2 regions of the Aerococcus mictus genome follow, and region 2 is predicted to be linked to the other one. Evidence: predicted binding sites of a transcription regulator. Region 2 holds the regulator's gene; the other holds the start of a gene.
The links. The regulator CtsR, encoded in region 2, represses protease genes until heat stress. The targets are predictions, from matches to a motif close to TTGGTCAAAAAAGGTCAAANA.

Region 1 (15,933 bases), 1.1 Mb from region 2:
GTAAAGAGACCGGCCTCGGTAAAGGTAAGGGAGGCTCCATGCATATTGCTGACCTCGATAAGAGAATCCTAGGGGCTAATGGTATGGTTGGTGGCGGTTTCGGGCTAGCGGTCGGAGCAGCTATGCGTAATAAATACCTCAAAACTGACTCAGTAGCTGTTTGTTTCTTCGGAGACGGAGCTTCCAACGAAGGCCTGTTCCATGAGTGCTTAAATATGGCAAGTATTTGGCAATTACCAGTTATTTTCGTTAATGAAAATAACTTCTTTGCGGAATCGACTCCACAATGGTATTCATCCGGTTCGGAAACCATCGCTGAACGGGCGGCAGCTTACAATATGCCAGGTGTCCGTGTCGATGGGAAAGATTTGATGGCTGTTTATGAAGCAGCTGGTGAGGCAATTGACCGGGCTCGTCAGGGTGGAGGACCAACGTTAATTGAATGTGTGGCCTACCGTAACTATGGTCACTTCGAGGGTGACGAACAAAAATATAAAGCCCTCTCAGGTCCAGAAAAAGAATGGGCAGACCGTGACGCTATTCAAGTCTTTAAAGACTATGCCATTGAACACGGTTTAGCCAGTCAAGAAGAATTAGAAGAAATTGAAGCCCAAGCCAAACAAGATGTTGAAGACGCAGTGGAATATGCTAAAGAGAGTCCAATTCCTGCTGCTGAAAACCTATTAACCGATGTTTTCGCTGACTAATCTGAGGATTTAGCTGAGAGAGGAGACTTTAATATGAGTAGAGAAATTGCCTTTATGACCGCAATTAATGAAGCTTTAGACCAAGCCATGGAAAAAGACGACCGCGTTGTCCTCTTAGGAGAGGATATTGCGGGTGGTCGTGAAGTTGACCATTTAGCTGAAGAAAATGAGGATGCCTGGGGTGGCGTTATGGGGGTAACCAAGGGTTTAGGACCTAAGTACGGTCTAGATCGTGTCATTGATACCCCCTTATCAGAAATGGGGTATATGGCTGCAGCAGTGGGGATGGCTGTCACTGGTTTACGTCCAGTCCCTGAATTAATGTTTAACGACTTTATTGGTTTCTGTTTAGACTCTTTACTGGGTCAAGGTTCAAAAATGCGTTATATGTTTGGTGGTAAGGCTCAGATTCCTATGGTAGTTAGGACCATGCATGGTGCTGGAGCGAGTGCGGCAGCCCAACACTCGGGTTCTTATTATGGAATTTTTGGTTCGATTCCAGGGATTAAAGTGGTTGTTCCTGCGACTCCTTATGATGCCAAGGGCTTACTCCTTTCATCGATTGAAGACAATAATATTGTTGTCTTTTCTGAAGACAAGACCATCTACGGTCAAAAGGGCGAAGTTCCAGAAGAATACTATACTATTCCAATTGGTAAGGCTAATGTATATCGCCAAGGGGATGACTTAACCATTGTGACTATTGGTAAAATGCTCTTTGTCGCTGAAGAAGTTGCTGAACGTTTGTCCAAGGACGGTATTTCTGTAGAAGTCATTGATTTAAGAACAGTTGCCCCTTGGGACCAAGAAACTGTGATTGAATCGGTCAAGAAAACCGGACGTCTAATTGTTATTGATGAATCCAACCCTCACAATAACACAGCAACCGATATTGCCTCAGTGGTGAGTGACAAGGCCTTCGATTACCTTGATGGACCAATTAAGTGTATCTGTGCACCTAATGTGCCCGTACCATTTGCGGTGAACTTGGAACAATTATACTTACCCGATGCGGATAAGGTCATTGAAGAAGCTGCTGAACTTATTGACGACTTAAGAGCATAAGGAGGCGGAAATATATGGCGACAGAAGTAGTAATGCCAACATTAGGACTCACCATGACAGAAGGGACCATCGAACAATGGTATGTTAAAGAAGGCGATGAAGTTTCTTCAGGTGATGTCCTAGCAACGATTAGTTCAGAAAAATTATCTGGAGATGTTGAAGCACCAGAAGCAGGAACTGTGATTAAAATTCTAGCTGATGAAGGTGACACCCTAAAATGTAAGGCCGCTATGGCTTATATTGGGGAAGCTGGTGAAGAAGTAGAAGTTGAAGATACAGAAGAAGCAGCTAGTGAAACTGAAGCAGAATCCAGTTCCAGTAAAAAAGATAGTCCAAAAGAAGTCAACAAGGATAAAACGGATACCAAAGCACGCCAAGGAGCCGTTAAGGGCGACCGCATCTTTATCACTCCTGTAGCCCGTAAATTAGCTGAAGAAAAAGGGTATAATATAGAGGATATTCCGGGAACAGGTGGTAATGGCCGGATTACCCGCCGTGATGTTGAACGCTATCAACCTGAAGCTAAGCCTAGCCAAGCAGTAACTAGTCAAGCTGGTGAAGGTTTACCAGGGATGCGGAAGACGATTGCTAAACGGATGGTACAAAGCTTACAAACCACAGCCCAGCTGTCCTTACATCGCAAGGCAGACGTGACTCAATTAAGCAAGCTACGTCAAGAAATTAAATCGAAAGCCAATGATGGTGCAGCATTAGGCTGGACCACCTTAATCACCCGAGCAGCTGTGAAGGCTTTAGAAGAAACGCCAGAAATGAATAGCTGGTATCAGGATGGACACTGGGAACAACATGAAGCGGTTCACATTGGCATGGCAACGGCAGTTGCTGATGGCTTAGTGGTTCCTGTCATTAGAGATGCTCAAGGCCTCAGTCTAAGTAAATTAGGCGAAAAAATTAACGAAGTCACTAGCCAAGCTAAGGCTGGCCAACTACCAGCAGATCTCTATTCCGGTTCTACCTTTTCTATCACTAATATGGGAGGACGAGGAATTGAATACTTCACCCCGGTAATCAACCCACCAGAAGCTGGTATTCTGGGTCTGGGAGCCATTCAAAAGGAATTAGCCTTTGATGATAACGGTGAAGTCGTTGAGTTAAGTAAATTCCCATTAAGTTTAACCTTTGACCATCAATTATTGGATGGAGATCCAGCTGGTGCTTTCTTAGACCTAATTGTTTCTTATCTAGAAAATCCTTATAGCTTATTGCTATAAGAAGCATAATGAGTATAAGTTGAACAGAGATAGCAGGAGAGTGTGACAAAAGTCAAAAGAGCCCTGAACCACTGGAACAAACTATGGAAGATAGGCGCAAGCCTATCGTACATAGTTCGTGAAGTGGACGTCAGGGCTGACTTTTGGAACATGTTTTGATTAGATAGTTCGTATTTTGAAATGAGTCTGAGACTTTTGTCCCAGACTCTTCTTATTATTTATAGGCAAGTAAAGGAGGGAAAAAATGGTTAATAGTAAAAAACGCTTGGCCGAAAATATAGAAGCGGCCTTAAAACAAGCAGAAAATTTGGCCATTGAGAAAAAACATAAAAATATTGCCATTGCCCATGTCTTTAACTATTTAATTGAAGATCAAAATGGTTTTATCTATCGTTTCTTAAAGTCTTTAAATGTACCAATGAAGGCAATGCAGGCGGAAATTAATCGCGAGTTGTCACGTATAGGTAGCAACTATGGCAAGAATCTTAACTACGGTCAGCAATTTTCTAAACAACTCGGTGACCTGCTTCAAGGGGCAGAAGACTACCAAGAAAAGCGACAAGCTAACGAAATCGCTAGTCAAGACCTCTTAATGGCCCTATTTGATCAGAAAAACAATGAACTGACCCATTGGTTAAATAATTATGTTAACCGTGCGAGTGCCCATAAAAAATTAGCCGATTATCAGGAGAAGCGGATGGTTGACAAAGATGATGTGAGTTTATCCTTTCCGGCCTTATCCAAGTATGCCAGAAATTTAAATGCCAGCTATCGAGCGGGTGAAATGGATCCCATTATTGGCCGAGAAAAAGAACTGGCTGATATGGTGCTCATCCTATCGCGGCGGTCAAAGAATAACCCCCTCCTCATTGGGGAAGCTGGCGTAGGTAAAACTGCCTTAGTCGAAGGCTTAGTCCAGCATATTGAGAAAGATAAGCTTCCTTCAAGTTTAAAGGACACTATTGTTATGGCTTTAGACATTGGAGCCCTGATAGCAGGAGCAAAGTATCGTGGTGATTTTGAGGAACGCTTAAAAGCAGTACTCGATGAAGTGAGAAGCTCACAAGGAAAAATCATTCTCTTTATTGATGAAATTCATACGATTGTGGGGGCCGGAAAGACAGAAGGTGCTATGGACGCTGGTAACTTACTCAAGCCTATGTTAGCTCGAGGTGAAATTCACTGTATTGGGGCGACCACCCACCAAGAGTACCACCAATACTTTGAAAAGGACCGTGCCCTTGACCGTCGTTTCCAACGAATACTTATTGACCAACCGACTTTAGTGGAGAGTCAGGCGATTCTTAAAGGATTACAGGCCCAACATGAAAGCTATCACCACGTTTTTATAGAAGATCAAGCCATCGAAGCCAGTGTGGCCTTAAGTGATCGCTACATGACTGATCGTTACTTACCAGATAAGGCCATCGATGTCTTAGATATTGCTTGTGCGGAAGTAAGTATGGCTCTAAAAAAAGTGCCTGATAGCTTATTAGCTGCCAGAGAAGAGCGCTATCATATGGAGCTAACTTTAGCCAATGCGCAAACCGCTTCAGACGGGCAAGCTGATGAAAAAGATAAACTTCAACAGGCTCTTTCTAGCGCCCAAAATGAGGAAGCTAGTCTAGAAAAGCAATGGCAGGTAGAAAAAAATTTGCTGAAAGACTGGCAAGATTACCGGCAAAATTTATTACAAGCCCGCTTAGACTTGGCTCAAGCCCAAAAAGACTTTAATAGCCAGGCAGTCAAAATTTTACAAGAGGAAAGCATTCCTCAGCATGAAGATAAAATAAGGCAAGTTCAGGCAGACTATCAGGCCATTCTAGATGGTAGTGATGGCCCCTTATTAGATCCCTGGGTAAGGAAGAATGATGTGGCCAAAGTAATTGCCAGACAAACTGGCATCCCTGTGGCCCAAGTGGCTGAACATGAACGGGAAAAATTAATGCATTTAGCTAGCCGATTACACCAACGTATTGTTGGTCAAGATCCAGCTGTTCAAGCCGTTAGTCAGGCGGTTATACGGTCTCGTGCCGATGTCCAAGATCCTAACCGACCTATTGGGTCTTTCTTATTCCTTGGGCCTACTGGGGTTGGGAAGACGGAATTAGCTAAAGCCTTAGCTGACCAGTTATTTAATGATGAAGAAAAAATTATCCGTTTAGACATGAGTGAATATATGGAAAAGCACAGTGTTGCACGCTTAGTTGGGGCGCCTCCTGGATATGTTGGTTACGAAGAAGGGGGACAATTGACGGAAGCAGTTCGTAGACAACCCTATGCGGTTATTCTTTTAGATGAAATTGAAAAGGCCCACCGGGATGTCTTTAACCTCTTATTACAAATTCTAGATGATGGCCGGCTAACAGATAACCAGGGTCAAGTGATTGATTTCAAAAATACTATTTTGATTATGACCAGTAATTTAGGTTCGGATATTCTGCTTGCGGATATGCTTCAACATAAAAACAGTGAGATATCGCTTGAAGCTCGTCAAGCAGTAACGAAGAAACTCCAAGAACATTTCCGACCTGAATTTTTAAACCGGATTGATGATACGATTCTCTTCTCTGCCCTATCTAAAGAAGATATGGAGGCAATTGTTGAAAAACTTCTAGACCAGTTGAAAGTTCGCTTAAGTCAGCAAGATATTTTCCTAACTTATCAAGAGGACTTAAAGGATTGCTTAGCTGACTCTGCTTATGAACCTGAATTTGGAGCGCGGCCTTTAAAACGCTTCATTCGCAAACATTTGGAAACACCTTTAGCTGAGCGCATAATTAGTGGACAAATAAAAGCACAGGACCAAGTCAATCTCTCCTATGATACAGATAGCGAGCAAGTAATTTTTAAAGTCAAAGATAATTAAAAGTAAGGAGCTGTGATGTTGATAACACAGCTCCTTTTTGTCATCTTGGAAAGAAATTCATCTAAAATTATTTGACTAATTTTGACTAAATGTATTGATCAATACTGACCAATATGCTATAATAGTCAATGTAAAGGTTAAAAGATACCTTTAAAATGAATGAATCAAAGGAGCGAAGAGAATGAATAATATGGAAATGACAAGAAGTTTACAAGAAGCTCTTGCAAATGCGCAACAAATTGCGATGACAAGACATCATCAAGAAATCTCGATTCCGCATCTCTTCAAAGCATTAGTACAACCTGGACAATTTGCTTATAATTTTTATCATCAAATGAATATTCCAATGGACGAATTCGATAAGGAACTTGACCGTGAACTGGATAATATTGCTGTAGTGAATGGCAGCAATGTGCAATACGGTCAAAGTATTTCGCGTTCCCTAGCAGAATTATTGCAAACCGCCCAAGAAGAGGCCCAAGGATTCCAAGATGAATACTTGTCTACTGAAATTCTATTACTAAGTATTTTAAAATTGAACTATCTCGACCTCACTAAATGGTTAAAAACTTATACCAATTATGACCAAGTGAAGGATAAGATCAAAGACTTGAGAAAGGGTGATCGCGTGACCTCACAAAACGCTGAAGAAAATTATAATTCCCTAGAAAAATATGGGAGCGACTTAACCGCGATTGCTAGAGAAGGTAAAATGGATCCCATTATTGGCCGCGATGATGAAATTCGTGATGTTATTCGGATTCTTTCTAGAAAGACCAAGAATAACCCTGTCCTCATTGGGGAACCGGGTGTTGGTAAGACCGCAATTGTAGAAGGCTTGGCTCAAAGAATCGTCAAAGGTGACGTGCCAAGTAACCTGCGTGATAAGACCATCTTTTCCCTCGATATGGGGTCCTTATTAGCCGGAGCCAAGTACCGGGGTGAATTTGAAGAACGTCTAAAAGCGGTGCTTAATGAAATTAAGAAGTCAGACGGAGAAATTATCCTCTTTATTGATGAAATCCACACCATTGTTGGTGCGGGTAAGGCAGAAGGGGCTATGGATGCTGGTAACCTCTTAAAACCAATGTTAGCCCGTGGTGAACTACACTGCATTGGAGCGACTACCCTAGATGAATACCGGGAATACATGGAAACCGATAAGGCTTTAGAGCGTCGTTTTCAAAAGGTTCTCGTTAATGAGCCGACTGTCGAAGATACCATCTCCATCTTACGTGGTTTGAGAGAAAGCTTTGAAAACCACCACCACGTTAAAATCCATGACCAAGCTTTAGTTACCGCAGCTGAATTATCTGACCGCTACATTACTGACCGTTACCTTCCTGATAAGGCCATTGACCTAGTCGATGAGGCCAGCGCCGAGATTCGTGTAGAAATGAATTCCATGCCAACGGAACTCGACCAACAACGGCGCCGTCAATTGCAATTAGAAATTGAAGAAGAAGCCCTAAAAGAGGAAGATGATCCGGCTTCTAAGGAACGTTTAGAAGAATTGCAAAAAGAACTGGCTGAAGTCCGTGAAAAGACTAACCAACTGACCTTGGAATGGGAAGATGAAAAAGCCTCCCTCAGTCATATCCAAGATAAACGTCAAGAAATTGACGATGCTAAACGGCAATTAGAAATTGCTCAAAATAATTATGATTTAGAAAAAGCTGCCCAATTGCAACATGGGACCCTACCTAAGTTGGCTAAAGAATTAGAAGATATGGAAGAAAAATACGAAGCTGAAGCCAGCGGTAAACCGAGCCTGGTCCAAGAATCGGTAACCGAGGACCAAATTGAAGAAGTGGTGTCTCGCCAAACCGGCATCCCAGTGACTAAGTTAGCCCAAAATGAACGGGAAAAATTACTTGACCTCGCTGACCGCCTCCATGTACGGGTGATCGGTCAAGACCAAGCCGTTAACAGCGTAACGGATACGGTTCTTCGTTCCCGGGCAGGCATCCAAGACCCTAACCGTCCTCTTGGTTCCTTCCTCTTCTTAGGACCAACCGGGGTAGGTAAAACGGAATTAGCTAAGGCTTTAGCGGAACAAGTCTTTGACTCTGAAGATAACATGATCCGTATCGATATGAGTGAATACATGGAGAAAGCCAATGTGTCGCGTTTAGTTGGGGCTTCACCTGGCTACATCGGTTATGAAGAAGGGGGACAATTAACTGAAGCAGTCCGCCGTCATCCCTATTCCGTTGTTCTCCTGGATGAAATTGAAAAGGCCCATAGTGATGTTTATAACATTCTCCTCCAAATCCTTGACGATGGTCGTTTGACAGATGGTCAAGGTCGGACCGTGGACTTTAAGAATACCATCATTATCATGACCAGTAACATCGGGTCTGACTTACTCTTAGAAGACGCTAAAGATGGGAATACTTCAGAAATATCTACCGAGGCTCGAGACAAGGTCAAAGAACGTCTCTATAGCTATTTCAAACCTGAATTTCTTAACCGGATTGACGATATTATTCTCTTTACACCATTGTCACAAGACAATATGCATGGGATTGTTGCCAAGATGCTCTCAGGCCTCAATAAACGTCTCAAAGACCAACACATTCAATTGCACTTTAGTGATAATTTAATTGATTGGATTGCTGAGACGGCCTATGAACCAGAATTTGGTGCGCGTCCACTCCGTCGCTTTATCACTAATGAAGTGGAAACGCCACTGGCTCGTGCTATTATCGGCGGAGATGTCGCCGCAGGCCAAGAGGTTGAAGTGGACTATGATAAGGACCAAGACCGGGCCAGCTTTGAAAAAATCAACGAAGCCTAAGCGAATGAATAGCGATTAATAGAAGAAAATAATGACATAAAGGCTGTGACCAGAGTCGCAGCCTTTTTTATTAACTACTAACTGTTAAGATTTTCTAGTCAAGACAATTTCCTTTTTCACTGGCCTAGTCCTAGTTAAATGCTGAAATCTTTGCTAAAATAGTCTTGTTCATTATTTTTTTCTTAGCTAGAAAGGTGTAGGAAATGCCAGCACTTACTTATGAATTAATCAAAACGGAAAAGCACACGGGTGCTCGCTTAGGGCGGGTGACCACGCCGCATGGGTCATTTGAAACACCTATTTTCATGCCAGTCGGAACCCTAGCCACAGTCAAGGGACTGTCACCTGAAGAGTTGAAGGGCTTGGGAGCAGAAATCATTCTTTCCAATACCTACCATTTGTGGTTACGTCCGGGAGATGATATCGTTAAAGAAGCTGGCGGTCTACACCAATTTATGAATTGGGACCGTCCTATCTTGACTGATTCTGGCGGTTTCCAGGTCTTCTCGCTAACTAAGATCCGCCGCCTGGAAGAGGAAGGAGTCTATTTTAGAAGCCACCTGAACGGGCACCGGCTTTTCTTAAGTCCTGAAAAAGCGATTTCCATTGAAAATAACTTAGGGGCAGACATTATTATGAGTTTGGACGAATGTCCGCCATTTGATGCTTCTTATGATTATATGAAGAATAGTATTAATCGTACGACCCGCTGGGCTGAGCGGGGCTTAGCGGCCCACCAGCGTCCGGAAGACCAAGCCCTGTTTGGAATTATCCAAGGAGGCGGCTATAAGGACTTAAGACTCCAGCATGCCCAGGATTTAATTAATCTCGATTTCCCGGGTTACTCTATTGGTGGCCTATCAGTAGGTGAATCTAAGGACGAAATGTACGCAGTCCTTGACTACCTGACACCAGTTATGCCTAGTCATAAACCCCGTTACCTGATGGGGGTAGGCAGTCCAGATGCTCTGATTGAAGGAGCCATTCGCGGGATAGATATGTTTGACTGTGTCCTTGCGACCCGGATTGCCCGTAATGGGACCTGCATGACTAGTCGGGGCCGCTTAGTGGTAAAGAACGCCACCTTTAAACGTGATTTTAGGCCCTTAGATGAAGCATGTTCCTGTTATACCTGTCAAAATTATAGTCGGGCCTATATCAGACACTTGATCCACACTAATGAGATCCTAGGGGCGCGGTTGACCAGTATTCATAACTTGCACTTCTTGACCGATCTCATGGCCAATGTTCGTCAAGCCATTCGCGATGATAACTTGCTTGACTTCAAGGAAGACTTCTTTGAACGCTATGGCCTTAATGAGAAAAATCCTAAGAATTTTTAGTATAATTGTGTTAATAAATAGATGGAGGTTATAAATTATGGTAAGTATTTTATTATATATTGTGATTATTGGTGCGATGATGTATTTCTTAATGATTCGTCCTGCCAAGAAGCAACAAGAGCAAAAGCAACAAATGATGGATAGCCTAACTGTTGGCGACGAAGTGGTGATGGTTTCAGGTTTACACGGGGTAGTCTCTGAAATTGATGAAACTAATAATACGGTAACCATTGACGTTGAAGGTGTTTTATTAGTTTTTGAACGTATGAGTGTGGCTCAAATCAAAGGCCATCAAACGGGGACTGGTCAAACTCCAACTGAGGAAGAAGACATTCAAGCGGACAGTAATGATGAAACTGTTGATGTGGTGACTACCGATGAAGATACGATCCTAATCAAGGATGAGGATGAGCAATAATTGTGAAGAAGACGAACAATAGCTTATCCAAATGGCAAAGTTTATTAATTCAGCCGCTTTGTCAAAAGAAGGCGCGTGAGTTTAAACGAGCGGGTTATCCAAAAATCAGTCGCTATGATGTCGAAAAATATTTTACTGACTTTGCTTGGAAACACCAATTGCCAGCTTCTTACCGGGAACGTAAGCAAGCCATTAAGCAACTGTCGATTAATCAATATTTTGATTACTTGCAATTGGAGGCAACGGTCTATGATGTTCCTTCATTAGACCACATCGATATCCAAAGTCTATTGTGATGCTTAAACAGGTTGGGTGAGAGCTCAGCCTTTTTATTTTGGCTTGCAAAAGCGCCATCATGAAAGCAGGGGCCGAATTTATGCTATGATAATTTTATTAAGGAGACGAGGAGGTGACTTATGCGTCGTATTGGTGTTTTAGAATTTAGGGAGCCTAAAATCGATCCTTCAAGAAAAATTCTTCACGTGGATATGGATGCCTTCTATGCTTCAATTGAACAACGTGACCATCCCCATCTCCGGGGTAAACCGGTCATTATAGCCCAGCATCCTAAAGAAAACAGTGGCAAGGGTGTAGTGGCAACGGCGAGCTATGAAGCGCGAAAATTCGGCGTGCATTCTGCCATGAGTGCTAGTGAAGCCTACCGCCTATGCCCCCAAGCTTACTTTGTTAAGGGCAATAAGGACTATTACCGCAAAGTCGGTGAAGAGGTCCGTGATGTCTTCCGTGAATATACTGATATTATTGAACCTCTCTCAATCGACGAGGCTTTTCTGGATGTGACTAACAACCACTACCAACTCCTCTATGCCATGGACGTGGCTGAACGGATTCAAAAGGATATCTATCATAAACTGGGCCTTACCTGTAGTATTGGGGTATCCTATAATAAATTTATCGCCAAATTAGCCTCTGATTTTCATAAACCTCATGGCATGACCATTATTACTCCAAAACGGGCGCTTGCCTTTTTAGAAGAGCTTCCCATTGAAAAGTTTTACGGTATTGGTAAGCGCACCAGTGAAAAAATGCATGAGTTAAATATTTATAAGGGAAAAGATCTCAAGCAATTGTCCCAAGAGGATTGTATTAATTATTTCGGTAAGGCGGGTATTGTCCTATATGAGCGGGTTAGGGGAGTGGATGACCGTCCCGTTAAAGCACGGACTAGTCGTAAGTCTAATGGCACGGAAACGACCCTATATCCCTTCCTATACCACGATGACCAAGTTAATGAAGTCTTAAGACATCTCGCCCAAAAAGTGGCCAATAGCCTGCAAGACAAAAATATTCAAGGGCAAACTGTGACTTTGAAATTTCGCTATGGCAATTTTGAAACTACCACCCGCCAACGGGCCTTGAAGGATCCGATTAATTCTTATGATGATATTTATTTTCATGCCCAAGACTTGTGGGAACAATATGGTGATGTTAGTCAAGGGGTTCGATTACTAGGTATAACCTTGAGTGATTTATTAACCGTGGATTTTGAAAATATTCGGCTACCCTTGTATTAGTGAACGAAGAGGAAGAAAAATGACTACTAAGCATGAACAAGTAATTCAATATATAAAAGACCTCCCCGTCGACCACAGCATTTCGGTCAGGAGTCTAGCACGCAACCTGGACGTGTCTCAAGGGACAGCCTACCGGGGGATTAAGGAGGCGGAGAACCGCGGCCTCGTTCAAACCATAGACCGGGTAGGGACAGTCCGGGTTGAAGAGGCGGAAAGTCCTAAATACCAAGCCATGTCAGTAGGCGAAGTCGTCTCTTTAACCAATGCGAAGGTCTTTGGCGGTGAACAGGGACTGGACTATATGATCCGTGACTTTATCATTGGAGCCATGAAGGTCTCTTCGATTGCTAGCTATTTGAAACCGAACCTCCTGATGATCACGGGGAACCGAGACAATGTCCAAGAACTGGCCTTATCCCACGATGTTCCTGTTATTATTTCTGGGGGCTTTAGCCCGAGTCAAAGGATGGTCGACTTGGCTAACCAACGCCAGATCCCTTTGCTTGGCGTGAGCTTTGACTCCTATTCGACGGTTAAGATTATTAACAAGGTTTTGGTTGAGCGGGCGATTCAACAAAATATTGTCCTGGTTGAAGATATTTATGTCCCCCTAGACCGGGTCAAGTTTCTCTTCCAAGACGACAAGGTGAGCCGCTACCGACAGTTGAATGAAGAGTCTAACCATACGCGTTTTCCTGTTCTCAATCATAACTATGAAGTGGTGGGGGTCATTGCAGCTAAGGATATTCTCGATGCTAATGCGGATACCCCTATTGTTGAAGTGATGACCCCTTCGCCCTTGGTAGCTAAATTAAAAATGAGTGTGGCCAGTATAACCCAGCTCATGCTGTGGGATAATTTAGAAATGGCGCCTGTGGTTGATGACCAGGGCAAGTTAGTGGGAATTATGTCCCGGCAAGATGTCCTCTATACCATGCAGTTTAACGAAAACGCTGCCTACAAAGATTACCGCTTAGAGATTCTATTAAACGATAAGCTCAAACGCGCGGCCAGTGACCGGTCGGAGTTGTTTTATACCTTCCAAAGTGATGGGTCTTTTGCTAACCACCTGGGGACCCTATCGGAGAGTCTTCTAGCCACCCTGATCAATGTGGCAACTTGTCGCTATGTGAAAGACGCTATCGGAGAGTTAGCCATTATTGAATCAATGAATTACTATTACTTTGCCGCTGTTGACTGCGACAAATCCATTCAAATCTATCCTGAAATGCTTTACCATAGTAGACAAAATTGTAAGATAAGTATTAAAGTCTACTACCAGCAATTAAATATTGCCCAAGCCATTATATCTGTTAACTTATTTAGACAGTAAGAAGCCATATAGAAAGAGTGAAAACTTATGATTAGTGATATCATTCAAGCCATTAAAGACTATGAAACAATAATTATCCACCGCCATGTCAACCCAGACCCAGATGCCCTGGGATCACAAATGGGACTCAAGGCTGTCTTAGAAGCCACTTATCCTGAGAAAAAAATTTATGCTGCTGGGGAAGATGAGCCGTCCTTGGCTAATTTTGGCCAAATGGATGACATCCCTGATGAACTTTACTCAGAGGCCTTAGTCATTATAAATGATACGGCCAACACCGAACGTATTGATGACCAACGTTATCAAAAAGCCAAAATGGTGATTAAAGTGGACCACCATCCTAACCATGATAGCTATGGGGATATCAACTATGTCCTGCCAGAGGCTAGTGCGGCCAGTGAAATTTGGGCGGATATTCTTTTAAGTTATCCGGAGACTTTTACTATGACTGACCAGGGAGCGGAATATTTGTTCTTAGGCATCGTGGGCGATACTGGGCGTTTCCTATATGATAATACCTCAGTAAAAACCATGGCTATTGCCACCGAATTACGTAAATACGATTTCCCAGCCAGCGAACGCATGCAGGCTTCCTTAACTGAAACCATGGGCCAAGCGCGCTTGAAAGGCTATGTTCTAGAAAACTTTAAATTAAGCGAAGATGGTTTGGTTAATGCGGTCTTCATCAGTCAAGAAGTCTTAAAGAATTTGGGAGTGACTGAGGCGGAATCCCATAATATTGTGCAAACACCGGGATCTATCCAGGGGGTGCTGGCCTGGGTAATCTTTGTTGAAAAGTCTGATGGATCCATGCGTTGTCGCATTCGTAGTAAAGGCCCAGCAATTAATCAGATTGCCCAAGCCCATGAAGGCGGTGGTCATGCCAAGGCATCAGGCGCCAATGCCTATTCCAAAGCAGAGTGCCAAGATATTGTGGCAGAATTGAATCAAGCCGCTAAAAATTATTTAAGAGAAAAGGGCAATAAGGAATAGTTTTAGGCTCGGTTAAGGAAGGTTTTCTATACCTTGAGACTAATCTTCCTAAAGCTGAATATTTTAAAAGAGGCTGCAATCTAATCTTGCAGCCTCTTTTTCAGATATTGTGTGTGCAGTGCTTTCGTCCTTTCTTGTGACTGTCGCACTCTTTAGTTGAGTTCGGAAGGGGTAGGGGATGTCCTTTCAGAAAAGTTGAACGATCAGCTTTGCTGCTCTTTTCATCTTTTCCTCCAAGGAATCTCCCTCCCTGATCCTTCCTCACATCCTTACCAAACCTGTTCCAAGCGCGAGGTGAGCTCCATTTCAGAAGTCCTTGCAAATCCTCTTTGAGGATTTACTGCGCACTCCTTCCAATTGCTATAGCTGTTCGAAGCAAAGCGAGTTACAGATATAGTATGCGTAGCTCTCTCCCCTCTTTTTGCGCTTGTCACACTCTATTCAAACCTGCTCCAGTCACAGGACGAACGTCCACTTCAAAAACTGGTAACGCTCAGCTTCACTGAGCTTATCCCAGTTTTCTCCAGTGCTTTCGTCCTTTGTTGTGACTGTCGCACTCTTTCTTAGTATTGAGGGTTGATCCAGCGGCGACCGTCGCTTTCGATGAGGTCTTTGGCGGCTTCGGGGCCTTTAGTCATAGCGGGGTAGTTAGGAAAGGCAGGGGGATCAAGTTGTGACCAGGCATCCTTAATGGAGTCGGCGATCCGCCATTGTTCTTTGAGCTCGTCCCAGGTGGTAAATAGCATCTGATTACCAAGGAAGGCGTAGTAGATGAGAATTTCGTAGGATTCACTGGCTACCCGAGATTCGAGGATTTCCTTATCGGGCAGCATGCGCATGGTTTGCGGTTTAAAGCCACCTTTAAAGGCTTTTTGATTCATGGAGACTTCTAAGCCGTATTCAGGGGTAATCACAAAGGTCATCCGGTTAGGGGAATCGCAGGTCGACAAGTTATCCTTGAGGACCGCTTCCACAGTGGTATATTTTCCGCTGCTGAGTGCCTTACCCGTTCGGAAATAAAAGGGGGTTCCCTGCCAGCGGTCATTGTTGATGCGGAACTTACCAGCGACAAAGGTTTCGGTACTGCTGTCTTCACGAACACCTTCCAGGTCACGATAGGCCGGCTCACTGCCATCTTCTGCTTGACCATATTGGCCCCGGACAATATTAGTTTGGACACTTTCGAGGTCAAAAGAAGGAATTTCTCTTAAAAAGGCTTCTTTCTTAGGATGGAGGTCGTCTTGTGAGCTGGGTAAATCCATGCCTACAAAGGAGATGACTTGTAGGATATGGTTTTGGAACATATCTAAGAGGGCTCCAGTTTGGTCATAATAGCCCCCCCGACTACCAACTGGTAAATCTTCTGATAGGGTCACTTGGAAGTGGTCAATATAGTTGTGGTTCCAGATGGCTTCGAAAAAGGGATTGTACTGGCGGGTTGCCCAAATATTTAGGACACTTTCCTTGCCGACATAGTGGTCAATCCGGTAAATATCACTTTCGGCAAAGGAGATATTAAGGGCCTGATTGAGTGATTGAGCAGAAGCCAGGTCAACACCAAAGGGCTTTTCTAAAATCACCCGATGGTTACCAGGAATATCAATAATTCCAGTTTTCTTTAAGTGGTGTGAAGTGATC
Region 2 (15,933 bases):
AAAATTGCTTAAAGCGGTACTCCGCCTGGGTAGCCGCTTGGCGACTAGAAAAAGCCTTGGCAAAGACCATGGCACAGGGGCGCCGGCTGGCTGGGCGGGTATACTTGGCTCCTTTGCCACTATTATGTTCTTCCTGCCGACGGTCAACATCGGTGGTATAGCCGGTATAGAGACTATCATCGTGACAGAGAAGCACATACATGTAGTGGCGGGACTGCTTATTATCCTTGGTGGAGATAAGCCTTCACTTCTTCCGTATAAACATTGTCCTTGGTATACACATAGAGGGGCGGAAGGACTTGCAGGCCCTTTTCCTGGCCATTCTTCATAAAGTCAATTAAGAGGGTATTAGCCGGCTTATCGGGCTTAGGGTGGACAAAACGCAAGCGCTTGGGAATAAGCCGGTACTTGAGTCCCGCTTGGATCATTTCAGTCAAGCGTTCCGGCCGGTGGACCAAAATTAAGCGCCCTCGCTCCTTGAGTAAGGCTTGGCTCTGCTTGAAAATATCTTCCAAGGTCATGGCGATTTCATGACGGGCCAGAGCCTTTTTATCGTTGGGATTAATCCAAGAGTCCGGGTAGACCTTAAAATAAGGCGGGTTACAGGTAATCACATTCACCGATTCCGGCTTGACCAGACTAGTAGCAGATTTGATATTGCCGGTATGGATAGTGATTTGCTCTTCTAAATGATTTAAGGCCACCGACCGTCTAGCCATATCAGCTAGTTCAGGCTGGATTTCAATGGCTTCAATGGGTGCATCGGTCATGGCTGATAAAATCAAGGGAATGGCCCCATTACCAGAGCAGAAGTCGACAATTTTTTGCTTTTTGGTCTTTCTCACCCGGGCAAAATAGGCTAAAAACAAGGCATCTGTCGACAAGGAAAAAGTATCATCACTTTGGATGATCTCCCGGTCAAATTGGCTTAATTGATCAATGCGCTCATTGGCTAATAGCGTCATCCAATCCCCTTCCTAACGCTTACCTTCCATGCCATAAAGAATATCTAAGCAAAACATGCATTGCTCAGCATTTTCTCGTCTTTGGCCATAGGAAATATTACATATATGAAAGCCATCTTCATAAATATTTAAGAGGTTCTGTAAGGCAGGAGAGCGTTGTCCGTCCTTTTCTTCGGGAGCAGCTTCCTTCTCTTCCGGCTGGTCATTGGCTAATAATTGGTTGACCCGTTCTCTTAAATAATGGTTTTCCATCTGTAGGTCTTGATTTTTGATTAATTCTTTACCCCACTCATCGATAATTGTCTCTAGTTCGGTCTGCATTTGGCCCAGTTGCTCGCTGAGGGTATTGAGGCGAGTGACAATATCTCTTGTCTCCATACTATCATTCCTTATTACATATTCTGATAGACCATTAAACTCAAAACCTATTTTATCATAATTCTATTTTTTTCGATGGCAGAGACTGAAGTTTTTTATGGCTTTTTAAAGGCAGGAAAAAATCAAGCCACTCGTATTCTCATTTGGGCTTTTTTCCAGTAGACTAAGGATAAAATCAGCAAGAAGGAGCAAGTATGTTAGACCTTAATGCCACTTACCATTGGATCAGTCATTATGAGGATAATGAACTCTACCAAATCTTTGCCAATCAAGCGGCCCGCCATGTCCCGCTCAGTAACTTCATGGCCCTCGATTTTAACCCAGGTCTGGACGAGTGGTTGATCCTCGAGGAACAATATATGGATTATGCCAGTGAATTTGACCTGCCAGAAATCAATATCCACTTGCCTATGAACCAAGGGGTTGATGATGAGCTCTATGCCTATCTCTCTGAAGCTGGCTACCAGTTGGCCATCACTGAGCTGGTTAGTCTCGAGAACTACCAATACCCCAATAAGAAAAGACAGTCCGCTCAACTTGAGCTCGAAGAAATCAACTCCGACAGCCTCCCCGCCTTTCTAGCCTTCCAGGCCTACTATGACAAGGACTATGGCTTGGCCTACCAAGAGGAAATGCAGGGCTACTACCAAGAAGCCTTCTATAAGGACAACATTCACCAGGTTGCCGTCTTTGACCAAGGACAAATCATCGCCGCTATGCAAGTGATCCTTTCCCGCCACTACCTAGAGATTGACCATCTAACTGTAAGAGAGGACTTTCAGAAAAGAGAAATTGGCCGCTGGCTGGTGGAATGGGCCTATGACCAGGCTCAGCAGGACGACAAGACGCTGATCTTAGTCTGTGACGCGGATAGTCCCGCCCGACAATTCTATGACCACTTAGGTTTTATGGGTTTGGGATTTGAATTAGCCTTCTCCCGAAAGATAGATCAGGACTTTAAAGAGCAATTTTACTATCAAGACTAGCTTATTAAAAAAGTGCTTCTGGCAAATCTTCTAACTTGCCAGAAGCACTTTTCTTTAGCTTATAGGTATTTTTTCTCTAAGTTCCAGGCTTCTAGGACAAAGTATTCCAAACTGGCCTGGGGGCTGACATTTTGCTTGATCATTTTTTGCGCCTTGGTCACTAATTTTAGCAGGTCAAGGAATAAGCCTTCTGGGTAGGCCTGGTATTTGGCCTGGCGATTGGTCTTCAGATCGGGGCGGACGAGAACCTGGTCTAGGGTCTCCTGGTCCCTTTGACTCTTAATTAAGAGACAATCCCTGAGTAAAAGGGTCAAGAGCTGTAACAAAAGCTGGTTATCCTGGCGGCTGCGGGAGAGCTTCATCCAATCAGTCGCCACCATGGTAAAGGCGCGCCCGTCTCTAGCCACAATGAGCTGGAGCCACTGATCGAGGCGCTGGCACTGGTCATGGAAGACCTGGTTGTCATTTAGAGCCAAGGCACTATCCAAGTCTGTCGTCAACCAAGCAATGATTTGGGCCTGGGCTTTGCCAATCCCATGATCAACAAAGAGGCGGACGGCTTGGTCAACCGCTAGGGAGGGGAAGTGGATCACCTGACAGCGGGATTGGACAGTTGGTAAGATCGCCTCCCGATTATTGGTCAAGAGGAAGATGTAGACATCTTGGTGAGGTTCTTCCAGAAATTTCAACAAGGAATTGGCCGCTTGGACCGTCATGGTTTCAGCTGCCTCAATTACAAAGACCTTGACCCTACCTTCTAAACCGGTTAGGGATAGGTTGTGCTTGAGCTCACGGATTTGGTCAATTTTAATACTGTTCGCATCCTTAGTCAGCCATTCCACATCACTATGGTCACCCCGGATCACCCGCTGGCAATGGTCACACTGACCACAGGGCTTGTCTTCTTGACTGCAAAATAAAGCCGCTGCCAAAAAAATGGCCATGTCGGCTTGGCCAGAACCCGCATTCCCCTCAAATAAATAGGCATGGGCTAGACGGCCATTCTGGATGACTTGGCGCATCAACTGGGCCAGTTGGCTTTGTTTTTCTTCAATGGCAAAGGCTTGCGTCATTAGGGCTGTCCTTTCTACTAGGAAAAAAATTTGGGAAAACGTTGGCGAATCAACTCATAAGCGGTCGCTTGCATGACCTCAGCGGGTTGGCTAGCATCAATGGGAACAATCCGGTCCGGGCTTTCTTTCAAGAGATCTTGGTAGCCCTGGACGACCCGGCGGTGAAAAGCGATGGATTCTTGGTCCAAGCGGTTGATTTCATTAGTCCGGCCGGCTTCAATCCGAGCAATGCCCTCCTCAGCGGAAATATCACAGTAGAGGGTTAAATCGGGCAGTAAGCCATCGATCGCAAATTCATTGATCAACTTAACAGCCTGGCCACCCAGTTGACGGCCATAACCTTGGTAGGCAATGGAACTATCCACATAGCGGTCACAGAGGACCATGTTTCCAGCGGCTAGGGCAGGACGGATCTTTTGGGCCAGATGCTGGGCACGACTCGCCGCATAGAGTAAGGCCTCTGACCGGGCATCGAGTTCGATATTAGCTGGAGAGAGAATGATGTCACGAATTTCTTCAGCGATCCGATCTCCCCCCGGCTCCCTAGAAAAAATTGGAGCCTGTTTTAAATCTTGGTCCAAACGTGCCTTGAGACCCTTGATTAGGGTAGTCTTTCCTGATCCATCCGGTCCTTCAAAGCTGATAAATACACCTGGCATCCTAATCCTCCTTTTAGAGTTCTTGACGGCCATCAAGGGCCCGCATTAGGGTCATCTCATCTGCATATTCAATGTCACTACCCACCGATAGACCATAAGCAATCCGACTGACCTTGATTTGGGCGGGCTTGATTAACCGGGCCAGATAGGTAGCCGTCGCCTCCCCTTCAGCGGTCGCATTAGTAGCAATAATTACTTCTTGAATCTGGGTATCCTGCAAGCGTTGCAAGAGTGAGCGGATATTTAAGTCATCCGGTCCGGTCCCATCCATAGGTGAGAGGACGCCATGAAGAACATGATACTTACCGTGGTAGTTTTGCATTCTTTCCATGGCCATCACGTCACGGGCCTCTTCAACCACCATCAGCACCGACCCCTCCCGGTCATTATCCCGGCAAATTAAACACGGGTCTTCCTGGGTCACATTACCGCAGACCGAACAGGTAGTCATTTCCTGCTTGACCCGGTTCAAGGCCTCAGCAAAGTCATTCACATCGGCCTGGTCCATATCCAAGACAAAAAAAGCTAAACGAGCCGCTGTTTTGGCTCCAATCCCGGGTAATTTCTTGAAGCTATCGATCAAGCGCGCGATCGGTTCGGGATATTGCATGCTTTCAACTCCTTCTATATAAAAAAGTGGGAAAATCTTCAGACTGATTGCGTCTGAGCTCCCCCACTCCCTAAAGCAAGTTCCTAGAAGCCGGGAAAGCCTTTAGAAAGGTTTCCCATATTCGATTCTTGAGCACTATCCACCTTACTTAAACCGTCATTGACTGCCGCAATCAGGAGATCACTGAGCATGTCAGGGTCTTCAGGATCAATCACGGCTGGATCCATTTCAATAGCCTTAACCCGGCGGTCGCCCCCTACCTTGGCTTTAATCATGCCTGAAGGTTCTTTGCCTTCAAAGACTTGTTTTTCCAAGTCCTTTTGGGATTCTTCTAATTTTGCTTGCATCTTTTTAGCTTCTTTGAGCATTTTTTGCATGTTCATCATATTGTTTGCCATTTGATTTCCTCTTTCCTTCTTTGATTAATCATTGCTGAGGGTAACATTGTCATTATCCGCCCCAAAGAGATCAGCCATGGTTTGGGTGAGCGGATCTTGGGCTTGCTGGTCTTCCTGTGATAGCCAAGCAGAAGACGAGTCTCCTTGTGGCTGTGGCCGATCAGCTTCCTGGTCCACAGGAGCTTCACTTTCTTGAGAAGCGACTGGACTTGCCGGACTATCGGCTTGGCTGGCATCACTATTTTCTTTTTCGGCTTGGGACTGGATCAGTTCATCCTTACGGCCTTCATGGTAGGCCTTGACATAGCGTCCCCGAGCCTCCTGCCATTGCTCACTTGTCATCACCAGCATCCGGCCGGGATGGTTGATTTGATTTTGTAAGTGGGTAGCGACGGTCTCTTGTAATTCTTTATCCTCAAAAACCCTTTGGCAGAAAATCTCATAGTCAAAACTCAAGACAAAGGCCTCAGGACTGGCAGCGACCGGCTCCGTTTGATGGAGGAGGGCCTGTTGAACGGTAGGAAGAGATTCGACCACCTGAGACCAAACACTGCTGACCTGGTTGAGGTCAGTTTTTGTGGCCTGGCTCAGAGTCTTATAGATAGCTGAATAGGCCGGCTTAAATTGCCCTTGGACCTTTTTCGGTCGCTTGTCACTTGCCGGCTTAGCTTCCTCTTTAGCAGGGGATGAGCTTGCCGGGGAAGGGCCTTGCCCCCCTTTTACTTGGGCGATTGCTTGCTTTAAGGCTTGGACTTCTTGCTTTAACTGGGCCAATTGCTGAGATTCCCCATCACTCGGAGTCTGCATAGCTGCTCTAGAAGGACTGCTATCCCCTGCAGGCAAGTCGGCCAATTTAATGGTAGCCACTTCTAAATAAATATCGCCTTGGATGGCAAAGCGGATATCTTCTTGGACCGAGCGAAATTCCTTCATCATTTGGTAAATCAAATCGCGGTCTAAGTTCTTGGCCAAGTCATAAAAAGACTGGTCGTAGTTTTTCATCAGTTCCGTATCTTTAGCCCCTTGACTTTGCTTAGCTAACAAGAGGTCACGGGTAAAAAGCAGCATCTCTTCGACAAAACGGCTAGCTTCCCGGCCGGCTTGAAGGATCTGCCTTAGAACGGCCAAGGCTTGGTCAGTATCGCCTTGTCCTAGAGCTTCAACGTAAGCAATTTTTTGCTCATCACTTAAAATCCCCGTCACTTGCCGGGTCATGGCCGTGGTAATCTCGCCTTGGGAGAAAGAAATCACCTGGTCCAACAAACTCAAGGCATCCCGCATGCCCCCATTGGCATCTTGGGCAATTAATTCCAAGGCCTCAGCTTCATAAGTCACCCCTTCTTGGTCTAGGATATAGGCCATCCGGTCCTTAATCGCTTGGTTAGACAGCCGCTTAAAGTCAAAACGTTGGGTCCGAGAAATCACCGTCGCCGGAATTTTATGGGCTTCAGTTGTCGCTAAGATAAAGATCACCCGGCTGGGTGGCTCTTCTAAGGTTTTTAACAGGGCATTAAAGGCCCCGGTTGAGAGCATGTGGACTTCATCGATAATGTAGACCTTGTAGTTCGCTTCGGTAGGGGCGTAGCGGACCTTGTCACGGATATCACGGATTTCCTCCACCCCATTGTTAGAGGCCGCATCAATTTCAATTACATCCGCCAAGCGGCCTTCGGTAATGGCCTGACAGAGGTGGCATTGATTGCAGGGTTCTCCATCATTTTGATTGGGACAGTTAATCGCCTTAGCAAAAATTTTAGCGGCACTGGTCTTCCCTGTTCCCCGCGGTCCATTAAACAAATAGGCATGGCTGGTCTTATCTTGATTGATGGCGTTCTTCAAGGTTCTTGAAACCGCTTCTTGGCCGACAATATCAGCAAAGGTTTGCGGCCGCCACTTCCGATATAAAGCTTGATAACTCATCATGGCCTCCCTTCCTTCATTCTCAACCATTATAACCAAATCCCCCCTAGATATCCACGGATGAGATAAAATAGTTCTCGGTCAGATAAGTCGTCAAAGCCAGTTTTTTAGGCAAGCTTTTAGGGATTAGGGGCAAATTCTTAGTCATTTTTTTGAAAATAAAAAAGTTGGAACTTCTGTCCCAACCTTGAATAAGTGCATAACGTACAACACAAGACAAGCAATGCTTATAGCTGCTTCCTTCCGGATCTGACTCGGTTCACATCCTTGCCTTTGTCGTACGGTCTTTCGACAAAGTATATATTAGCATGTTTTCGACTAACTTGTCAAACCCTAAGACCTGGGTTTACGGGAAGCGGCTTTGCGACGCTTACGCAGGTCCTTGAAAAAGCTTTTAAGGAGTTGACTGCATTCCTCTCCCCTTAGACCACTGACTAAGTCGACTTGGTGGTTGAGCCTGGGGTCTTGGACCAAATTCATCAAGGATCCACAGGTTCCCGCCTTGGGATCACTGGCCCCAAAGTAGAGGCAGCGAATCCGGCTCAGGACAATGGCCCCACTGCACATGCTACAAGGCTCTAAAGTGACATAGAGGTCAACATCATTCAAGCGCCAATTATTTAAGTAGCGGTTGGCCTGACGGATGGCCTGCATTTCGGCATGGTCTGTCGCATCTTGACTCTGCTCCCGCAAGTTATATCCTCGTCCAATCACCTGGCCCTGGTAGACAGCTACTGCTCCAATCGGCACCTCATCGATGGCCTGGGCCTTTTTGGCTTGGTCAATGGCCGCCTGCATAAAATCGTCTGCCCGCTCATCCATGGCTCATCCCCCTTTCTCTTTCCTTTCTCTTGATTATAAGCAATATTGACTTATCCGTGCAAGTAGGAGTGTTTATCCAAGAAAAAAGCCCTTGACGGCAATGGTCAAGAGCTAGGTATCGATTATTTAGCGCCTAGTAATTGTTCTTTGGTATGAACCAGGCTGGTTAAGAATTGGTTGTAAGGGGTTGGTACATTGAGTTTCTTACCCTTTTGAGCCACGGCTCCATTAATATAGTCGATTTCAGTCAGGCGCTTATTGGTGATCAAATCTTGGTACATGGATGGGAAGTGGCCACCAATGGTTTCGCGGTTGAAGCATTCACCCACGTGTTCAATCATTTCATCCAGGTCCATTTCCACACCTTCTGCATTCGCCACGTCAACCACTTCTTTGACTAATTGATTAATGAGGTCGTGGGAAGCTTGGGCGTCTCCCAAATCAGCCATATTACATTCTAAAATCGTACAGAGGCCATTCATGGTTGCATTAACGCAAACCTTCTTGTAGATCAGGTAGAAAATTTCTTTTTCATAAACCCCATTCAGACCCGCTTCATCGAGTAAAGCTACGATGTCTTTAGCAGCAGCTGCCGCCTCTTCGCTCTTACCCAGGTTAAGGAGGTTAACATAGCCATTACCGAATAATTTCGGACGACCAGGGCCTTCTAAACCAGCGGTCCACATGGTGTTTCCTAAGACAATTTGTTCATCATCAAAATATTTACGGAGGATATCATCATAGCCAATCCCGTTCATCAGACATAAAACCTTAGTTTGGTCTGTTACAATGGAGCGAGTTGCTTGGATAGCATCCTCCAATTGCATGGCCTTGGTAAAGACAATCAGTAAGTCTGCCTTCAAGTCCGGATCAAAGTCATCAATTGGATAAATATCAATGTCCACTTGGACCTCTTCTCCGTTATAGTTGGCACGGATACCGTGTTCACGAATGGCTTCAATATTTTTATCCCACCCGTCGAGTAAGGTAACATCTTTGCCGGCTTTTTTTAACATTAACCCAAAACGGGAACCCATACCACCGGCACCTAATATAACAATTTTCATCGTTTTTCCTCCTTCACTGTTTGTCAAATACAATGTGTTAAAAATTACTTTTATCTATTGTAGCATGGATCGAGCCATTTAGAAAAAGCTTTTATTAATATTAAAAATTATTTATTAAATACTCATTAAGAGTAAAATTAACGCCCCTAACAAAAAAGCGGGATGACCGCGTCATCACCGCTTTAAGTAAAGGATTCGCTTTTTAGCTCTTTAAGGCTCTAACTGGTGAGCGTTTAGGCAAAACGTTCTACCCATTCAGGTAAATCCAATTGATCAACTTGTTTTGCTAGACGTTTTCCTTGCTTTTGAGCCTTGTTAGAAACATCGTCCCAAGCCTTGCTTAGGGTTTGATTTTGGTCTTCTTCATACATTGCTAGGGCAACAACAGCTGTAATCGCAGCAGCAGTTCCTAAACCAATTAACACTAATTTTGTTGTCTTGTCCATAGTAACCCTCCTCTTTTTTAGCTTGTCTTTATCATACACTAAAAGCGATATAAAGTCTTCTTTGGACTATCCTAGGGACAGACTTTCCTCCACTTTGTCCAGGTCAGCCTGGCTTTCACTGCCGTCACCATGTTTAGTACGGATGTAGAAAGTACCTTGGCGGCTGCCGACTTGAAGGCTGTCTCCAGCTTGGACCTTCCCTTCAATCAAGAGGTCACTCAGAGCATCTTCAATTTGCCGTTGGATGAGGCGGCGAACTGGCCGCGCGCCCATTTCTGGGTCATAACCGTCCTTAGCCAATCGCTTAATAGCCCCATTGGTAAAGCGCAAGGTCAAGCCTTGTTCTTCCACTTGTTGGCAAATTTGATCGGTAAATTTGCGGACAATATCCTTCAAGTTGTCTTGACTTAGGGCGTGGAAGACAATCACTTCATCCACCCGGTTAAGGAACTCCGGTCTAAAGGTCTTCTTCAAGGCTTCCAAGATCCGCTTTTTCATGGTTTGATAGTCTTTTTGTTGGTTATCTTGACCAAAGCCGACCAGTTTTTCATCCCGTAATTCAGTGGCCCCAATATTGGAGGTCATGATGACCACCGTATTTCTAAAGTCCACCATCCGACCCTTACTATCGGTAATATAACCGTCATCAAGGACTTGGAGTAAGAGGTCAAAGACATCAGGATGGGCCTTTTCAATTTCATCGAAGAGGACAATGGAATAAGGATGTTGACGGATCTTCTCAGTCAGTTGCCCCCCTTCTTCATAGCCAATATAACCTGGTGCTGAACCGATCATCCGGCTGGAAGAATATTTCTCCATGTATTCGGACATATCTAGACGAACCAGGGCCTCTTCCGAACCAAAAAGGGTTTCGGCTAAGGTCTTGGCTAATTCGGTTTTTCCGACTCCAGTTGGGCCAAGGAACATAAAGGAACCGATGGGACGGTTTCTTTGTCCCAAACCACTGCGTGAGCGTTTAATAGCCCGGGCCACTGCATTGACCGCTTCGTCTTGGCCCTTGACCCGGTCATGGAGGCGGTCTTCTAAGTGGATCAAGCGTTCGTTATCACTTTGACTCAGTTCTTGAACAGGGATGCCGGTCCAAGCATGGATCAAGTTTTGCACGTCTTGACTGGTCAAACTCAAGTCGTAGCTGTCTTGATTGTCCTGGTCGCCTTGGTCTGCTTCCAAGCGACTAAGTTCTCTGACTAAGTTCGCTTGTTGGGCATGGACCGCGGCTGCCTTTTGAAAGGCCTGGTTACGGACATGGTATTCTTTTTCTTGGTTAAGTCGCTTCAATTCCTGTTCGATTTGGTATTTCTTCCGGCGACCACTATTGGCTACTGGATTATCCAGCCGCTTGGTAGCCGCCGCTTCATCCATAACATCAATGGCCTTGTCAGGAAGGAAGCGGTCTGACAGATAACGGGAGCTTAAACGCACACAAGTGGTAACGCTCTCATCGGGGATGGCCACTTGGTGGTGTTTTTCATAGGCGGGCCGGATCCCTTTCAAGATTTCTTCCGTCTCCGCTAGGCTAGGTTCTTCAACTAAAATCTTAGCAAAACGTCTTTCCAAGGCGGCATCTTTTTCGATGTATTTTTGGTATTCGTTGAGGGTAGTAGCCCCGATCAATTGGACTTGTCCCCGACTGAGAGCAGGTTTTAGGAGGTTTGAGGCGTCAATAGCCCCTTCAGCTCCCCCAGCCCCTATAATGGTATGGATTTCATCGATAAAGAGAATAATATTGCCTTGGTCTTCAATTTCTTCAATTAGATGCTTCATGCGGTCTTCAAATTCACCGCGGTACTTGGTCCCAGCAACTAAAGAGCCGATATCTAAGACCATGAGTCGTTTATCCAGCATGTTTTCTGGGACTTGCTGTTGGCTCATTTGGATGGCTAAGGCTTCGACAATGGCGGTCTTACCAACCCCAGGTTCACCAACCAGGACCGGGTTATTCTTGGTTCGGCGGCTTAAGACCTGCATGAGCCGCCGCATTTCTTGCTGGCGACCGATCACTGGGTCCAGCTTGCCGTCCTTAGCGGCTTGGGTCAGGTCCTTAGCAATACTATCCAAGGTCGGGGTCTTGCTTTTGCTTTGCTTACCCAGCGGCTTTTTAGTCCGGTTTCTGACTGGTTCTTTTTGTCCCAGCATCTGATAGACATCACTACGCAAACGATTAACATCTATATCGAGATTTTTCAGCAGGCGGTTGGCCAGGGTTTCCTCATTGATGAGGGCGAGTAATAAGTGCTCGGTACCAATTAAGGAAGCCTGCATAGACTTGGCCAAGTCTTTGGCTTGGTTCAAGACGTCTTGCATGCGTGGGGAAAACTGCACATAGTCTTCCTGACTCTTGGCTGAATCGCTGGTCCCATAGCCGGTCACAAATTCAATCTCTTCGCGAAGACTCTCATAACTTGGCAAGTAGTCGCTTAAAACGGCATGAGCAACACCTTCACTTTCGCGGTATAAGCCCAAAAGCATATGCTCGCTACCAATGGCTGGATGACGGAAGTATTCAGCTTCTTCTTTGGCAAATCCAATCGCGGTCTTGGCTTTTTCAGTATAGATGTCTTTCATAGTTGTCTCCTTTTCTAATTACCGGAGTAATTAGTGATATTTCAAATGTTCTAGCATGTTCCTAAGTATCACTGCGCGGACACGGTCCGGGGATTTGAAATTAGACATGACTTGCTTGTCAATGGCTGAGTGCATGATGGCCGCCTCGCTCTCGTTGAGCAGTTCATTCTTCATCAAATTGGTGAGAATCGATACAGCATCGCGCAAGGAAATGTCGTTCCCTACTAGGCTAATCATATTATCAATATAGTCCGCATCGTCGATAATATTCAATTTCATAATTCTGATATAGCCGCCACCACCCCGCTTACTTTCGACTTGATAGCCTTGCTTGGGGGTAAAACGCGTATTAATCACATAATTAATCTGTGAAGGCACGCACTCAAAGCGGTCAGCAATTTCACTCCGTCTGATTTCGACCCGTTCAGTATCTTGAAGCACTTCTTTGAGATAGGCTTCAATAATATCTGACATATTCCGGTTGCTCATGTCCTCACCTCCTTCACTAATTATTGACTAACTTTGACTAATATACTTTAATAATAAGCAAAAAAAGGGATGAGGTCAACTATTTAATTCACTAATAGCGACCTCATCAGGCTTTGACCTAGTTATGCTGGCTACTTTCTCTTTGGATAAAGTGGTCAGGATCGTAAACGGTATCTATGGTTATATGATTTATATTATATTTCGCCACCAAGGAGCGGATTTTTTGCTTGAGGTCTTCTTGTTCATCTGCGGTTAAACGACAAGTCAGGACGGTGACACTGGCCATATGTTGTTCTCCATCGGTTGACCAGATATGTAAGTGGGACAAACCATCGATATCATCGTCTAAGGCTAAGATTTGTTGACCAATGACTTGGGGGTCAATGCCTTCAGGAACCGCTTGGAGGAAAATCTTAGAAATATTCAGGAAACGTGGGAAACTTTGACTGATAATCCAAGCCGCAGTCAGAATCGACAAGAGCGGGTCAAGGAAATACCAATTGGTAAAGCGTAAGACCACTGAAAGAATCAGGATGGCTACCCAGCCGAGGACATCTTCTAGGAGGTGGAGGTTGAGTAATTGTTCATTGGCTGACTGACCCTTATGCATCATCCAAGAGCAATAACCATTAACCACCACCGCGAAAACAGCTACCCAGAACATTCCCGTCACATGAACCGGTTCAGGATTAAAGAGCTTAGGAATCGAAGTGATTAAAATAAAGGCCGATCCGAATAATAGAAAGACTGCCGTAATCAGCCCCCCTAATAGAGAAAAGCGGCGGTAGCCATAAGAATAGCGGTTATCAGCCTCACGGTCAGAAATCTTTTCGAAGAACCAGGCAATGGCAATAGCTAGAACGTCACCCGAGTCGTGGACCGCATCAGATAGGATAGCCGCACTGTTTAAGGTCCAACCAAAGAAGGCCTCAAAGACGGTGAAGAAGGCATTTAAGATGAGAACGATGCGCATCTTCTTGGCCGTTTCCTGGGTATTTTTAAAGCGAAGTTGTTTGGCCTTATCTAATTCCAACTCTGCTGGATCAAGAGCGACCAGGGAGAACTGTTCAAAGGCTAAAAAGCGACGTAGGTAAAGTAATTCTTCCTGGCGGTGCAAACGGACAATATCCTTGTCCAATTCAATCGCAAAGCCCTTGTCCTGGTTAAGGTCTTGGATTTGCTTTGCCAACCAATCATATTGGCTTTGGCTTTCGATACCGACAATCCTGTAAAGTGTTTCCATGTTTTCACTCTCCTTATAATACCCTATCATATCATCATTTTCTTCCAGCACAAATAATAACTACGCTTGTAGTCCCAATATTTTAAGTAAATTTAATTAATCGTTAAATAAAGTAGCTCCCCTAACACTAAAGCCTGCAAAGTGAAAATCTTCCCCAAATAAAAAAGACCCTGCCCCAAGTACGGAACAAGGTCAAGGCTCTAGCGCAAGACAAAGCGCTTAGGACCGATAAACTTCAACAAGAGATAACCTAAAATAATATAGGCAATAATAAAGAGGTAGATCCCTAAAATCACCCGCGGCCCAATGGATTCGGCATTCATATAGAGTAAGTAGGGAATAAAAATACTCAAGCCCCGAATCAAATTATAGAGGGGACTCTTGCTTTCCAAGTTAGCGGTAAAGGGTTGGAGCCAGTAATATAAGTAGAGGTAATGGACGGTAAAGAAGACCATCACCACTACTTGACTAAGAAGTAAAATTCCCAGGGGCAGTAAGCGTTGCCCGCCTAACTGGAAGTAGACCAGGCTGGACCCTAACATTAAAACCAGCAAGGTGGGTAAATTATAGCGGAAGCAGCGCTTAAAGCGAATGACCATAGCCTCAGCCAGGAGATCGGGATTGCGGTAATAGTTATTATGCATCAAGTAGCGGTCCATATTGAAAAAGCAAAAGCGGGTAAAGGATTCCCCAATATTCAAGAAGAGGCAGGCATAGATCACCATCACCACCAAGTAGGTCTGGTAGGCCTCTTCCAAGTCGGCCTGGTTAATCCCTAGGTCACCCTGGAAGAAAAATTGGTAAATAAAGATGCCTCCACTGATTATGGCAAAGAGGCCGAGGACAATCAGAAAGATAATCCGGCGTTGCTTGTTCAAGCGGTGGCCCAATCGGTCAAAGAAGATAGCATTGATATAAGTTATCCCCTTTAAGTGGTCATAGTGGTCGGAAGTCGCAGGGACTTTGATATCTTCTGCTTCCACCTTGACATTAGCGGACTGGGCATTAGTTACGGCCTGGTTAATGTTTCGAATGCTGTTATGGTTGATGCTTGACCGAGCCAGGGCCTGGTACTTGTCCGATTTGGCTAGCCAATGAGCCCCGATCCCTGCCATGACCACTCCAGCGACCGCCGTAAGGGGATGGAAAAGCCAGTTAATCGGTAAGTGGAAGGCCGCAGCTTCTTCCATCAGCGACAAGCCCACAAAGAGTCCCCCAGAAACAAAAATCATAGCAATCATCACGATCGTAAAGGGCCGGTTAGGAACCTGGTGTTTGGGATTGACTAGCTTCAGGTAGAGGGCTTGGGCTAAGAGTCGTAAGCCGAGAAAAAAGAGGGTCATATTCATCCCACTAAAAAGGGAGAGACCCATGGCTTTTAGCGTGATCGTCGCGGCTATCCCGTAGAAAATCACAAAGTTCAAGCCTTCCATAAAGGTCATATTCAAGTAATAGCATTTGGGATTCATCTTTAAGTAATAGATACAGAGCCGGTCAAAGGTTTGGTTGGGGTCAATTAACTTGACCCAAAAGGTCGCTAAGACTAAAGAAAAACAAAAGATCGCCAGCAAACGGACAGTATTTTCCTGCCCGGGATTGCCAATAAAACCGAGGAGAAAAATAGCGCCAAAATAAAAGCTCTTGCCAAAGATTTGCTTGAAAACTTCCCCCACTGTGCCCAACCAAGTGGTCAGACTCTTGACATGTTTGGCCTCAAACCAACGATTGGGAATATGCTTACCGATCAGGGGAAGGCGTTGGAGATAGTAGAGGAAGACATTAAATGACCGGGTGGCTTTGAGCCGTTGTAAGAATTGATAGTTAGTCATGGCCCTCATCCTCCACGCTCAAGGCTTCAATGAGGGACTGGTCAAAGTCCTCATCTTCCAGAGCGCTCTCAAAGTGTCGCAACTGGCCTTGGTGTAAAAGCACAATATCATCACAAATATCCTTGGCCAGTTGGATCATATGGGTGGACATGATCATAATATGGTCCTTACCTAGGTCAAGGAGCAGGCGCTTAATTTCTAAACTGGATATCACATCAATAGCGGTTAAGGGCTCGTCGAGGAGGATAATTTTAGGTTTGGAAATCAAAAGGCAAAGAATGGCCAACTTACTCTTCATCCCACTGGAGTAACCCTTGATAATCCGGTGGCGGTCCTCCTGACCAAATCCCAAGCGGTCCAAGTAATCATCGACGGAATAAGCATCCTTGGGGGCATGGATATCCATGTAGAATTTAATATATTCATAGCCCGTGAGAAAGTCCGGTAAATAATTTTCTGCAA

Region 1: the regulator CtsR is predicted to act here: its motif matches at 5,942-5,962, upstream of clpB (ATP-dependent chaperone ClpB).

Annotation. Positions count from the first base shown of each region.
Region 1 covers NZ_CP132985.1:620,787-636,719, forward strand. Annotated here, with positions in the region: gene DBT49_RS02930 (thiamine pyrophosphate-dependent dehydrogenase E1 component subunit alpha) at 1-707, shown strand, start outside; gene DBT49_RS02935 (alpha-ketoacid dehydrogenase subunit beta) at 741-1,772, shown strand; gene DBT49_RS02940 (dihydrolipoamide acetyltransferase family protein) at 1,787-3,004, shown strand; gene DBT49_RS02945 (ATP-dependent Clp protease ATP-binding subunit) at 3,249-5,873, shown strand; gene clpB (ATP-dependent chaperone ClpB) at 6,055-8,673, shown strand; gene tgt (tRNA guanosine(34) transglycosylase Tgt) at 8,877-10,016, shown strand; gene yajC (preprotein translocase subunit YajC) at 10,054-10,434, shown strand; gene DBT49_RS02965 (post-transcriptional regulator) at 10,437-10,730, shown strand; gene dinB (DNA polymerase IV) at 10,851-11,969, shown strand; gene DBT49_RS02975 (DRTGG domain-containing protein) at 11,989-13,302, shown strand; gene DBT49_RS02980 (DHH family phosphoesterase) at 13,333-14,295, shown strand; gene zwf (glucose-6-phosphate dehydrogenase) at 14,859-15,933, opposite strand, start outside.
Region 2 covers NZ_CP132985.1:1,762,883-1,778,815, forward strand. Annotated here, with positions in the region: gene DBT49_RS08110 (GIY-YIG nuclease family protein) at 1-202, opposite strand, end outside; gene DBT49_RS08115 (tRNA1(Val) (adenine(37)-N6)-methyltransferase) at 222-965, opposite strand; gene DBT49_RS08120 (DNA replication initiation control protein YabA) at 978-1,343, opposite strand; gene DBT49_RS08125 (GNAT family N-acetyltransferase) at 1,538-2,329, shown strand; gene holB (DNA polymerase III subunit delta') at 2,389-3,402, opposite strand; gene tmk (dTMP kinase) at 3,420-4,061, opposite strand; gene recR (recombination mediator RecR) at 4,075-4,671, opposite strand; gene DBT49_RS08145 (YbaB/EbfC family nucleoid-associated protein) at 4,755-5,069, opposite strand; gene dnaX (DNA polymerase III subunit gamma/tau) at 5,094-7,019, opposite strand; RNA gene ffs (signal recognition particle sRNA small type) at 7,188-7,274, opposite strand; gene tadA (tRNA adenosine(34) deaminase TadA) at 7,323-7,811, opposite strand; gene DBT49_RS08165 (2-dehydropantoate 2-reductase) at 7,934-8,878, opposite strand; gene DBT49_RS08170 (hypothetical protein) at 9,112-9,324, opposite strand; gene DBT49_RS08175 (ATP-dependent Clp protease ATP-binding subunit) at 9,391-11,910, opposite strand; gene DBT49_RS08180 (CtsR family transcriptional regulator) at 11,941-12,399, opposite strand; gene DBT49_RS08185 (cation diffusion facilitator family transporter) at 12,518-13,642, opposite strand; gene DBT49_RS08190 (hypothetical protein) at 13,843-15,471, opposite strand; gene DBT49_RS08195 (ABC transporter ATP-binding protein) at 15,464-15,933, opposite strand, start outside.